Regions from separate parts of the Synechococcus sp. CBW1006 genome, predicted to be linked through region 3. Evidence: predicted binding sites of a transcription regulator. Region 3 holds the regulator's gene; each other region holds the start of a gene.

Region 1 (3,786 bases), 400 kb from region 3:
CCTGGCGGCCCGCAAGGGGATCCTGGGACGGATCGGCCCCCTTCTGGTGCATGCGGGCATGGTGGTGCTGATGGTGGGCGCCGCCTGGGGCTCCCTGGGGGGGCACCGGCAGGAACAGTTCCTCGCACCGGGAAGGGAACTGGAACTGCTCGACAGCCGAGGCCGCAGCCAGCTCACCCTCGCCCTGGATCGCTTCGCGATCGAGCGCGATCCAGCCGGCCGCCCGGAGCAGTTCCGCTCTCAACTGCGCCTGCTCAACCCCGCCGATCCAACCACCGGCGAGCCCAGTGTCAAGAAGGCCGAGATCAGCGTCAACCATCCGCTGCGCTACCGCGGCATCACCCTGTATCAGGCCGACTGGGCCCTGGCCGCCATCACCGTGCAGCTAGGCCGCAGCCCTCTGCTGCAACTGCCGCTGCAGAGCTTCCCGCAACTGGGTGAACAGATCTGGGGCCTGGTGCTGCCCACCCGTCCGGATGGATCAGAGCCGGTGCTGCTCAGCCTCAGCAGCGAGGACGGACCGGTGCAGGTGTTCGGGCCCGACGGCCAGAGCCTGGCCCAGCTGGTGCCCGGTGGCCCCGCTCAGGAGGTGAAGGGACTGCCGGTCCGCGTGGTCAGCGTGTTGCCGGCCAGCGGCATCCTTCTGAAACGAGACCCTGGTGTGCCGCTCGTCTACACGGGCTTCGCCATTGCCCTGGCCGGCGGCGCTGCCAGCCTGATCGCCACCCGGCAGCTTTGGGCCATCGCGGAATCCTCAGAATCGGCAGACAGCATCGAAAGCTCAAACGGGCTCAGCAGCGACCGTCCAGGCCGTCTGCACGTGGCCGGACTTTGCAACCGAAACCTCACGGCCTTCTCTCAGGAGCTGCCGTCCCTGCTGGCCCAGCTGGACCTGGAGAGGTCCACCGGCGCTCAGCAGGCCTGACGGGTGCCATGGGACACCCGCACCACGGTGTGGACATTGCCTCGGGGGTTGAAATCGGCCAGGAGCTCCATCCAGACCGGCTCGGCCGCAGCCACAAGGTCGTCGAGGATGCGGTTGGCCACCTCCTCGTGGGAAATGGCGCGATCGCGGTAAGCGTTCACGTAGAGCTTCAGGGCCTTGAGTTCCAACACCCGGGGGCCGGGCTGGTAGAGCAACCGCAGCACGGCGAAATCGGGATAACCGGAAAAGGGGCAAGTGCAGGTGAACTCCGGCAGCTCGATCGAGACCTCATAGGCCCGCCCCGGGCGAGGATTTTCAAAGCAGATCAGCTCAGCCTCGGCAATCGCCCGCTCGCCGTAGCGAGGGGTACGTGTCTGATTTTCAGGGGAGGGGGTTGCGGCACTGCCGGCAGCAGAGCCACTGGCGATCGCATTGGACGAGGCGGCGGTCACGGGGCTCAGGCGGAGAAAGACAGACTCCTTCACTGGGCCTGTCAGGGGTTTCGGATGATACCGATGCGACCCGCCCGGTCGCGACCCGCCCGAGGCCACGCCCCAGGTCACGCCCGTAGCCGTTGCTACGACGAACCCACCAAAGCTCGGGTCTGATGGACAGGTTTCCTCCTCTCCGGGGCCTTTCCTGAGAGACTTCAAACAGCCCCAAGCAGCTTCCATGAAAAAAGTCGAGGCCATCATTCGTCCCTTCAAGCTTGAGGACGTCAAGATCGCCCTGGTCAATGCCGGCATCGTCGGCATGACGGTGAGTGAAGTCAGGGGTTTCGGCCGGCAGAAGGGTCAGGTGGAGCGTTACCGCGGCTCTGAGTTCACAGTGGAGTTTCTGCAGAAGCTCAAACTTGAAATCGTGGTGGATGACGGCCAGGTGGACACCGTGGTGACGGCGATCCAGGATGCGGCTCGTACCGGCGAGATCGGCGACGGCAAGATCTTCGTGAGCACGATCGATTCTGTGATCCGCATCCGCACCGGCGAGCGGGACAGCGGCGCCATCTGATCCCCTGGGACCAGCACAGCCGCTGGGCAACAAGCTCAAGTCAGCCCTTCAGCCATCTGAAGGGCTTTTTCGTTTTCTTTCCTCGCGAGAGTTCCAGCCTCTGCGGGGATCCGACCGCATCCCATCGTGGCGGATTCATCGGACGCGCCAAATGGCTTCGGTCCGCCAGGAGACCTTCATCCGCACCGGCCAAGGCAAGGCTCCTTGAGGTTTCGGACCCCTCCTTCAGGTTGTGGAGAGAGTGGCTGACACCACCTGCTCCAAGGCCGTTCGACGCTCCTGCTCGGTGCCCGCCAGCAGAGCTGCGGGATCAGAGCTCCCGCCATTGGCCACAGGGGCTCCGCACAGCCATAACAAATATTCATGATTACCAGCCGGTCCGGTGATCGGCGAAGCCACCAAGCCAAGAGGACGCAGGCCCTCCCGAGCAGCCGCGGTGATCACCCGATCAATGGCGTCGGCATGGGCTAAGGCATCACGCACCACCCCACCCTTGCCAACCCGTTCACGGCCAACCTCAAATTGCGGTTTGACGAGCACCACAAGTTCAGACGTGGGGCTCAGGAGACGACCCAATGCCGGCAACACCAGCGAAAGCGAGATGAAGGAGACATCCGCCACCGCCAGATCCGGCCAGGGATCCTCTGGTGCATACAGCTGCTCGGGATGGAGGTGGCGCAGATTGGTGCGCTCCTTGAGCACCACCCTTGGATCTGTGCGCAGGCTCCAAGCCGTCTGGCCATAGCCAACGTCCACGCCGTACACCCGTGCGGCTCCGTGCTGGAGAAGGCAATCGGTAAATCCACCGGTGGAGATGCCCCCATCAAGACAGACACGCCCAGCCACACGGATCGGGAAGTTTTCCAGGGCAGCCGCGAGCTTCTCGCCGCCACGGGACACATAGCGTGGAGGCTGCTCCACTTCCAGAGCGCGATCCAGTGCAACCGGCAGACCAGGCTTGTCCAGGATCTGGCCACCGCTGCGAACCCGTCCGGCACGAATAAGCTGCTGCGCCTGCTGGCGTGTAGCAGCAAGGCCCCGTTGGACAAGCTCCTGATCCAGCCTCTGCTTACCTGCCATGGATCGCGACCAATTTCGATAACGCCAGGCAGCTTCGTTGGAGGAATACGCCCTCTTCAAGCATACGACCTCAACTGCTTGACACACTCAAAGACCGGCACGACAATCCGTCCCATTTCAATAGCGCACCCTGAATTCAAGAATTCAGGAATTCCTTCCCAGGTCAACTACGACAAGAGCAACCGCGCGTTGCATCCAATCCTTTCCAAGAGATCTTAACGCCTCCTTCCACTCCTTACGCCCATGCCATCGACAGATTAGCATGATTAACACGAAAGAAAGGTGAAGACGACCTTGCAGCCTCTGTGAATTCGCCTGCCCATGCAAGCCAACTTCTCCGATCAATCTTTCACCCATGCATGGCCAGGAAGACACAGCCAGCTCCATGGATGGCAATGAATCAGGCCTGTAGCAATCTTCAAGATTTCACCGACACTCAACTCCTGGATGAAAATTCTATTTCACAACCATTCCAGGAGCATTGTCGTGATTATCCTCCACTGACCCGTTTCGACATTTCATCAAAAGCGCAGGCATGGCGGCCATTATCTTCACATTTGCCCGTCTGCCATTCCACATGATCCTCAGAGAGAATTTTTTGCATGCCGTGGTGATGAATCTGCCGCCTGGTAAGACGAGCATTGACCAAAGCGGCGACAGAGGCACAACCAGATTCTCCAACACTCCAGGAACCGTAGCCGCACTGGCAGCAGTAAAGAACCGAATACCATCGTCCTCGAAGATCGGGTCAACCTTGGCAAGTCAGGCAA
Region 2 (3,786 bases), 640 kb from region 3:
GATGCGGGTGGTCTTATCGGCCCGCTCGATCAGGCGACCCAGTCGGCTGAACTGCCAGGAGAGGTCGCGGCTGAGGGTGGCATCGGTGATGCCATAGAACAACTGGCAGCCCCGCCGGATCTCATGGAGCTGCTCCTGGGGAGGCTTGCGCCAGAACGCCTCATTCTCCTGCAGGGTCCAGTAGAGATCGTTGATGTGCTCCCACATCTCCGTGGTGATCACCTCGCGGATCTGGCGAGCGTTCTCACGGGCGATGGCGAGGCAATTGACGATGCTGTTGGGGTTCTCGACCTCATGCACCAGAAACTGCACCACGTCGGTGGGCGAACCCGCTGGGCAGAGCTTGTCGAACAGCTCGCGATCCCCACTGGCGTCGATCAGGGGCAGCCAGGGTTCAGCGCTGCCGGGCGGGCAGTCGAGCGCCATGGCTTCACTCACCTCCACGAAACGGGAGATGTTTTCGGCCCGCTCCACATAGCGGTTGATCCAGTAGAGCGATTCAGCGACGCGGCTCAGCATGCGCCCACCTCCTCGGCCTGGCGTTCGTCCACGATCCAGGTGTCCTTGCAGCCGCCCCCCTGGGAGGAGTTCACCACCAGGGAACCCCGCCGCAGGGCCACGCGGGTCAGCCCTCCCGGGCTGACCCAGGCCCCCTTGCCGCGCAGCACGTAGGGCCGCAGGTCGACATGGCAGGGGAAGAGTTCACCATCGCTGAGGGAGGGAACGGTGGAGAGGTCCAGGGTGGGCTGGGCAATGTAATTGCGGGGATTGGCCTTGATCTTGTCGGCGAACTCGCTGATTTCAGCGGCGCTGGCGTGGGGGCCGATCAGCATGCCGTAACCACCGGCCTCGGCCACGGCCTTGACCACCAGTTCGCCGAGATGTTCCAGCACGTAGGCCTGATCCTCGTCGCGGGAGCAGAGATAGGTGGGCACGTTCTCGATGATCGGCTCCTCGTGGAGGTAGTAGCGGATCATCTCCGGCACATAGGCATAGATCAGCTTGTCGTCGGCCACGCCGGTGCCGGGGGCGTTGGCGATCGCGACGCGGCCGGCGCGGTACGCGGCCATCAGGCCGCGTACCCCCAGCATGGAGTCGCTGCGGAACACCGCCGGATCGAGGAAGTCGTCGTCAATGCGGCGATAGATCACATCCACCGCCTCGAGGCCGCTGGTGCTGCGCATCCAGACCCGATCGTCCTGGCAGATCAGATCGCGCCCCTCGACCAGCTGAATGCCCATCTGCTGGGCGAGATAGCTGTGCTCGAAATAGGCACTGTTGAACACACCCGGTGTCAGCAGCACCACCTTCGGCGTTTCGGTCCAGGGAGCGAGTTCCCGCAGGGTCTGCAGCAGGTGAGAGGGGTAATCGTCGATCGGCTGGACGGTGCGGCCCTGGAAGAGGCTGGGGAACATGCGTTTCATCACGCGCCGGTTCTCCAGGAAGTAGGCCACCCCGGAGGGGCAGCGGAGGTTGTCCTCCAGCACGCGCCAGGTGCCTTTGCCATCGCGCACCAGATCCAGGCCGGAAATGTGGCACCAGCGGCCCAGCGGCAGCTGGAATCCCTGCATCTGGGGGCGCCAGCCCTGGGAGCTCTCGACGTCGGAGCGGGGGATGACGCCGTCGTTGAGGATGTTCTGATCGCCGTAGACATCGGCCAGGAAGTGGTCGATCGCTTCGAGGCGCTGGATCAGTCCGAGTTCCAGCCGCTGCCATTCCCCGACAGCGATCAGCCGTGGCAGCGGATCGAAGGGCAGGATCCGCTCGACGCCACGGTTGCCGGAATCATTGAGGCGGAAGGTCGCCCCGAGACGTTTGAGCAGCATGCCGGCGGCGGCATGGTTGCGGTTGAGTTCCTCCAGCCCCAGATTGCCGAGCGAGGAGAGCAGGGGCCGCAGGGCCGCCCGGGGTTCATCGGTGGAACTGAAGTACTCGTCGTAGCCGCGGTTGGGTTTGTACGCGGTAAACATGTCCCGGCTCCGGCTGACCTTGGCGGATCATGCTGAGCGTCGGGGGCACCTCTGGGTATGAATAGCTACGGAATGGCTGCTTGGCGTCAGGAGCTTCAAGTCCTCTTCCGCTGCTTTCCTGGCCAGGGGTCCGTGCCGAACAGCGCAGATGCCTCAATCAGCCTAATCGCGCCGGAGGTCGGCTCCGTTCTGTGGGTGCCGGTCTTGGCTGAGCAGCTCTGTGTGTCGGCAGGCGTGCACGACGGCGACGGGGCTCGGATGTCATCTCTGGCGGGTTGATCGGTGACTGCTGGGACCGTGTCCGAAGACGGTGCTGCGGGGGAAGCCCGTGCTGGTAAGGCCTGAGCTGGCAGGTGGGGATGCTTTGGCCTGAAGCGTTCTGGGGCTGGTTGCACGGAGTCGTGGCGCAGGCAGCCGGATCCGTTGTGACGGTGACAGGTTGTTCCGAGAATCCGCGCCTAGTGTGGTAGTTGAGATTGGGATATGAGAGTTGACTTTCTGCAGGGGATAAGCCTGCACTGACCGGGTTGTCCAGTCGATGCATCCGCTGAGAGGCGGTTGCCTGCCTGGCAACGCCGCTCCGACCCGAGACCTTGCCGCGCAACCTGGCCCAGCTCGTTCCGTGCCCCCTTTCCATGACCTCCCAGGGCCATTACCTCCCCTTCAGTGATTCCGATCCCGGCCTGGCCACTGAAGGGCTGGAGTATCCGGGCAGTTTCTTTGCCGGCACGACCCTGCAGCCGTCCATTGGCCCCAGCGACGATCAGGACTCCCGCCGACATCTGCGCAATCCAGTGGAGGCCTGCCGCCCGATTGCCGTGCAGGTGCTGGATGATCTCGGCCAACCTGCCTCTGCCTGGTATCTCGCCGACATCCTTGATGTGAGCGTGGGCGGCTTCTGTCTGCTGATCACGGAAGACCAGCCCATGCCCCTGGCCCAGCGCCTGCGGATACGACTGGATGTGCGGCCCCATCCCTCCTTCGGCGTGGACGTGATGCCGGCCGTGCTGCGCTGGTTCGTACGCTCCGGCTTTGTGGTCACCCTCGGCGTGGGCTTTGAGAAGCCCCTCGACTCGCTGCCCCTTCTGCTGCCCTGCCGCCGGTCCACCAAGCGTCAAATCACTGCTTGACCAGCTTGTGCAGGTTGACCAGCTTGTGCAGGCTCCTTACCCGGCAAACATCACAGTAAGAAGTAGCGCTGCGCCATCGGCAGCACCTCGGCGGGCTCGCAGGTGAGCAGCTCGCCGTCGGCGTAGACCTCGTAGGTCTGGGGGTCGACCTCCATTTTGGGTAGGGCCGTGTTGTTGCGCATTGCCCCCTTGTCGATGCCGCCGCGGGTGTTCACCACGGGAACGCAGGGCCGGCTCAGCCCCAGGCGCCGCGGCAGGTCGTCGTCCAGGGCGGCCTGGCTCACGAAGGTGAGGCAGCTGGGGGCCAGGGCCCTGCCGTAGGCGGCGAACATCGGCCTGCCGTGCACCGGGCCCGGGGTGGGGATGGAGGCGTTGGCATCGCCCATCTGGGCCCAGACGATCGAGCCGCCCTTGATCACCAGTTCCGGCTTGACGCCGAAGAAGCCCGGTTTCCACAGCACCAGATCGGCCAGCTTGCCCACCTCCACCGAACCGATCTGGCTGTCGAGGCCGTGGGCGATGGCCGGGTTGATCGTCACCTTGGCGATATAGCGCTTCAGTCGGCAGTTGTCGTTGCGGCCGCCGCCGGGGCCCGCCGCATCGTCCGGCAGGGAGCCGCGCTGGACTTTCATCTTGTGGGCGGTCTGGAAGGTGCGGATGATCACCTCCCCCACCCGCCCCATGGC
Region 3 (3,786 bases):
GATCTGCTCCTGCACCGCCGCCAACTCGGTTTCGGTGCGGCGGATCTCCTGGTCCCGGTTAGCCACATCGCGGCTGAGGCGATCGCGCTCGGCCTCCAGCCGGGCACGCTGCTGCTGCAGGGGCAGCAGTTCGCGCCGCAGTTGTTGCAGCCGCTTCTCCGCTTCATCCCGCTGGGCCTGGGCCCGTTTTCGCTCCCCTTCCACCCGCTTGGTGGCCGCCTGGGCTCGGCGGCTGGCCTGCTGGGCGGTGGCGCTGGCGGCCTGGGCACCGACCAGGTCGCGGCGGCTGCGTGCCAGATCGTCGCGGCTCTGCTGCAGCCTCTGCTCCAGCTGGTCCAGTTCGAACAGGCCCACCCGCAACCTTTGGCTCACCAGAAGCATCAGGCCCAGGGACATGGCACTGATCAGCGATCCGGTGAGCACCGTGATCAGCACGGCGGTGCGGCGCGGTCGCAGGTTGAACAGGCTGAGGCGCGCCTTGCCCACGCGGCTGCCGAGCCGATCACCGAGGGTGGAGAGCACGCCGCCCAGCACCAGCAGGACCAGGATCAACAACCAACCCGTCATCGCTGCCTCACCACGCCGTCGTTCCGCTGTCAGCCTTCGGATCCGGGGGATCCGAAGGCTGCATCCTGCAGCACAGACCCCGTCGTCCGACACGGTGCGGACAGTCTGGGGAGGCGTCCCGCCGGGTCTGATCCTTGGCCTGTTCCGGTGTCTGTGGTCCGGTCGGTGCTTCTGGGTCGTTTAATGTCTGGCCCGCCCGGCTTGCACCGCGATGGTTCCGGACTTCATGGTGATCGGGGCCCAGCGTTCCGGCACCACCTGGCTGCACAGGGTTCTCAGCCAGCATCCGGATCTGTGGCTCACGCCGGTCAAGGAGCTCCACTACTTTGACAAGCCCCAGATCCGCTTCGGCGTGTTCGACGCCGATGAGCGGCGACGCGCCAGGTTCTGGGACCTGAAGCGTTTCGCCCGCGATCCCCGCTGGTTCGGCCGCTACTGGTTCCTGCCGCGCAGTGATGCCTGGTATTGCCGCCTGTTTGGTCAGGGACGTCGCCAGGGCAAGCGGGTCGGCGAGATCACCCCCGCCTACGCCACCCTGGAGCGGCCGGTGTGGGAGCGGATGCAGCGTCTGGCACCGGAGCTGAGGCTGGTGTTCGTGATGCGCGATCCCGTGCTGAGGGTCTGGTCGGCGATCCGCAACCGGGTCCGCAAGGGCCAGTTCGACGGTGAGGCCGACATTGCCGCTCTGCTGGAGCAGGCCCGCATGCCCGGCGCCGTGAGCCGTTCCAACTACCTCCGCACCATCGAGACCGTCGAGGCGGTGTTCCAGCCCGCTCAGTTGCACTGCTGCTTTTTCGAACAGCTCATCAGTGATCCTGCAGCCTTCGCCGACGACCTGTTCGACTTTCTGGCCGCGCCCCCTTTGAACGAGCGACTGCGTCTGCCGCCGGCCGTCAACGTGGCCGCCGGCGGCCGGGAACCCCCCTTGGGCTTTCAGCGGGAGATGGCGCGCGACTATCTACCGATGGTGGAGCGTCTGGCAGAGCGTTTCGGTGCGGTGCCGCGGGGCTGGCTGGATCGCTACCGCAATCTGCTCAGCTGACCTGGTTGGAGTGGAGGCGGTCAGCTGAAGCGTTTGGCCAGGGCGATCGGGTCGAAGACCGTGATCTTCTTGCGATCCACCTGCACCAGCCCGTCGTTGCGCAGGTCGCCCAGCAGCCTCGTGATCGTCACCCGGGTGGAGCCGATCGCCTCGGCGATCGCCTGGTGGGAGAGGCGCAGGTCGATCGTGATCCCCTCCTGACTGGGCACACCGAAATCGCGGCAGAGCACAAGCAGAAAGCTCACCAGCCGGGAGGACATGTCCCGGTGGGTGAGGGTTTCGATCATGGTTTCGGTCTGCAGGATGCGGGAGGACAAGCCCTGCAGCAGCAATAGCCCGACGCTGGCATCGCGCTCAATGGCCTGGCGGACCGAGGTGGCGGGAGCGGTCACCATCTCCACGCGGGTGAAGGCGATGGCGTGATAAAAGCGATCGGATCGCTGCCCGGTGAGCAGCGACAGCACACCGAACAGACTGTTTTCCCGCAGCAGTGCCACGGTGATTTCTTCACCGGATTCGTAGACCCGCGATAACCGCACGGCGCCGCGACGCAGCAGATAGACCCGTTCGGCCGGATCTCCGGGAAAGAAAATGGTTTTGCCACGCTCCACGGTCTCGACGCTGCTGCCGCCGAGACCGCGCATCACTTCGAGAAGGGTGGCTCCGGCTCCGCCGGACACACCCGACCCGGTGCCAGCGGAGCCGCTGGGGGGAGGGGGGGCGTAACGGCTGAAGCCGCGAGTAGCGCCGACCATGACGGCGGGGCAGGAACTGGGAAGCTACGGAGCGACCCTGCTCTTTCTTGTAGCAACCAACACGGTTGCTGTCAGGGCCTCCGCTTCCGCTCCCGCTCGCCAGCCCCTGGCGCTCTGGGCCTGTGCGGCTGTTGACGCCTGTCGCAGCCTGTGCCGCCGTTTCTGCGAAACCGTCTGTTCCCACCAGGGATGGTGTGTGTGGCTTGTCCAGGGCGCAGATGCCGCTACATTCAGGTTTCAGCGCAGCGTCCGATCCCATCGCTTCGGTCCCTGTCCAGGTCGGCCGGAATGATCCGCTCGCCCGGCCCCATCGCCCTCCGGGATGTCCATGACCGCCAGTCTTGCCAGCCCCCAGGGCAGCCATCGCCCCTCCCAGCGGGGTGACATCTCTGTTCGGGGTCAGCGGCTGGAGGCCCGGCCTGAGCAGCGAACTGACCCTGTCCGCCCAGCGACTCGCGCTGTAGTGCCCCTTCGGCCCGTGCCTCAGGCCGAAGGGCTGCTTCAGGTGCACACAGCCCCTTTCCGCGGCAGCTTCGGCGCCGTGTTCAGCCAGGCCCTGCGCACGGCGGGTCTGGGCAGTCGCGTCCTGGTGAGTCAGTTTCTCAAAGGTGGCGTGGATCAGGGGCTGGGCCGCAGTCTCTGGCTTTGCGGCCGCCTGCAGTGGCTGCGGCCGGCGGTGCCCGCCTGCCTTGCGGCTCCCCTGCAGGCTGAAGCCGAGCAGGACCCTGCCCTGGCGGCTGTCCGGGAGGTGTGGGATTTCAGCCGCCAGCAGCTGCTGGCGGGCGCCGTGGATCTGATGGTGCTTGATGAACTGGGGCTGGCGATCGAGCTGGGTTATCTGTCTCTTCTGGATGTCACCGAGGTGCTGGAACAGCGGCCGGCTCAGCTGGATGTCATCCTGACGGGCCCGGCGATGCCCGCCGCTCTGATGGCCATGGCCGATCAGGTCACCCAACTGCGCCGCGGCTGATGCTCAAGAACGACCGCTGGATCAAGGAGCGGGCCGATGCCGGCATGATCCAGCCCTTTGAGGGCCATCTGGTGAGGCATCTCGAACCCGAGACCTCCAGCGCGCCGGTGCTCAGCTTTGGTTGTTCCTCCTATGGCTACGACCTGCGTCTGTCGTCGCAGGAGTTTCTGATCTTTCGCCATGTCCCCGGCACGGTAATGAACCCGAAGCGGTTCAATCCAGCCAATCTGGAGCCGGCCCCCCTGCATGAGGACATCGATGGCGCCTTTTTCATTCTGCCGGCCCATTCCTATGGCCTTGGCGTTGCGATGGAGAAGCTGAGGGTGCCGCCCAACATCACGGTAATTTGCCTGGGAAAGAGCACTTACGCCCGGCTTGGCATCATCGTCAACACCACACCCGCTGAAGCGGGGTGGGAGGGCCATCTCACGCTTGAATTCAGCAATTCTTCC

Evidence for each region. The regulator NtcA, encoded in region 3, controls nitrogen genes in cyanobacteria. The targets are predictions, from matches to a motif close to GTANCNNNNGNTAC.
Region 1: a site for NtcA is predicted at 1,493-1,506, ahead of H8F26_RS00985 (P-II family nitrogen regulator). Genes of this name have one in related genera too.
Region 2: a site for NtcA is predicted at 2,026-2,039, ahead of H8F26_RS05890 (circularly permuted type 2 ATP-grasp protein). Genes of this name have one in related genera too.

The regions. Positions count from the first base shown of each region.
Region 1 covers NZ_CP060396.1:190,921-194,706, forward strand. Annotated here, with positions in the region: gene H8F26_RS00975 (cytochrome c biogenesis protein ResB) at 1-925, shown strand, start outside; gene queF (preQ(1) synthase) at 913-1,353, opposite strand; gene H8F26_RS00985 (P-II family nitrogen regulator) at 1,598-1,936, shown strand; gene H8F26_RS00990 (TlyA family RNA methyltransferase) at 2,162-3,016, opposite strand.
Region 2 covers NZ_CP060396.1:1,231,513-1,235,298, forward strand. Annotated here, with positions in the region: gene H8F26_RS05885 (alpha-E domain-containing protein) at 1-519, opposite strand, end outside; gene H8F26_RS05890 (circularly permuted type 2 ATP-grasp protein) at 513-1,970, opposite strand; gene H8F26_RS05895 (PilZ domain-containing protein) at 2,606-3,100, shown strand; gene ureC (urease subunit alpha) at 3,151-3,786, opposite strand, start outside.
Region 3 covers NZ_CP060396.1:586,675-590,460, reverse strand. Annotated here, with positions in the region: gene H8F26_RS02810 (DUF3084 domain-containing protein) at 1-567, opposite strand, end outside; gene H8F26_RS02805 (sulfotransferase) at 779-1,609, shown strand; gene ntcA (global nitrogen regulator NtcA) at 1,630-2,364, opposite strand; gene H8F26_RS02795 (cob(I)yrinic acid a,c-diamide adenosyltransferase) at 2,693-3,334, shown strand; gene dcd (dCTP deaminase) at 3,334-3,786, shown strand, end outside.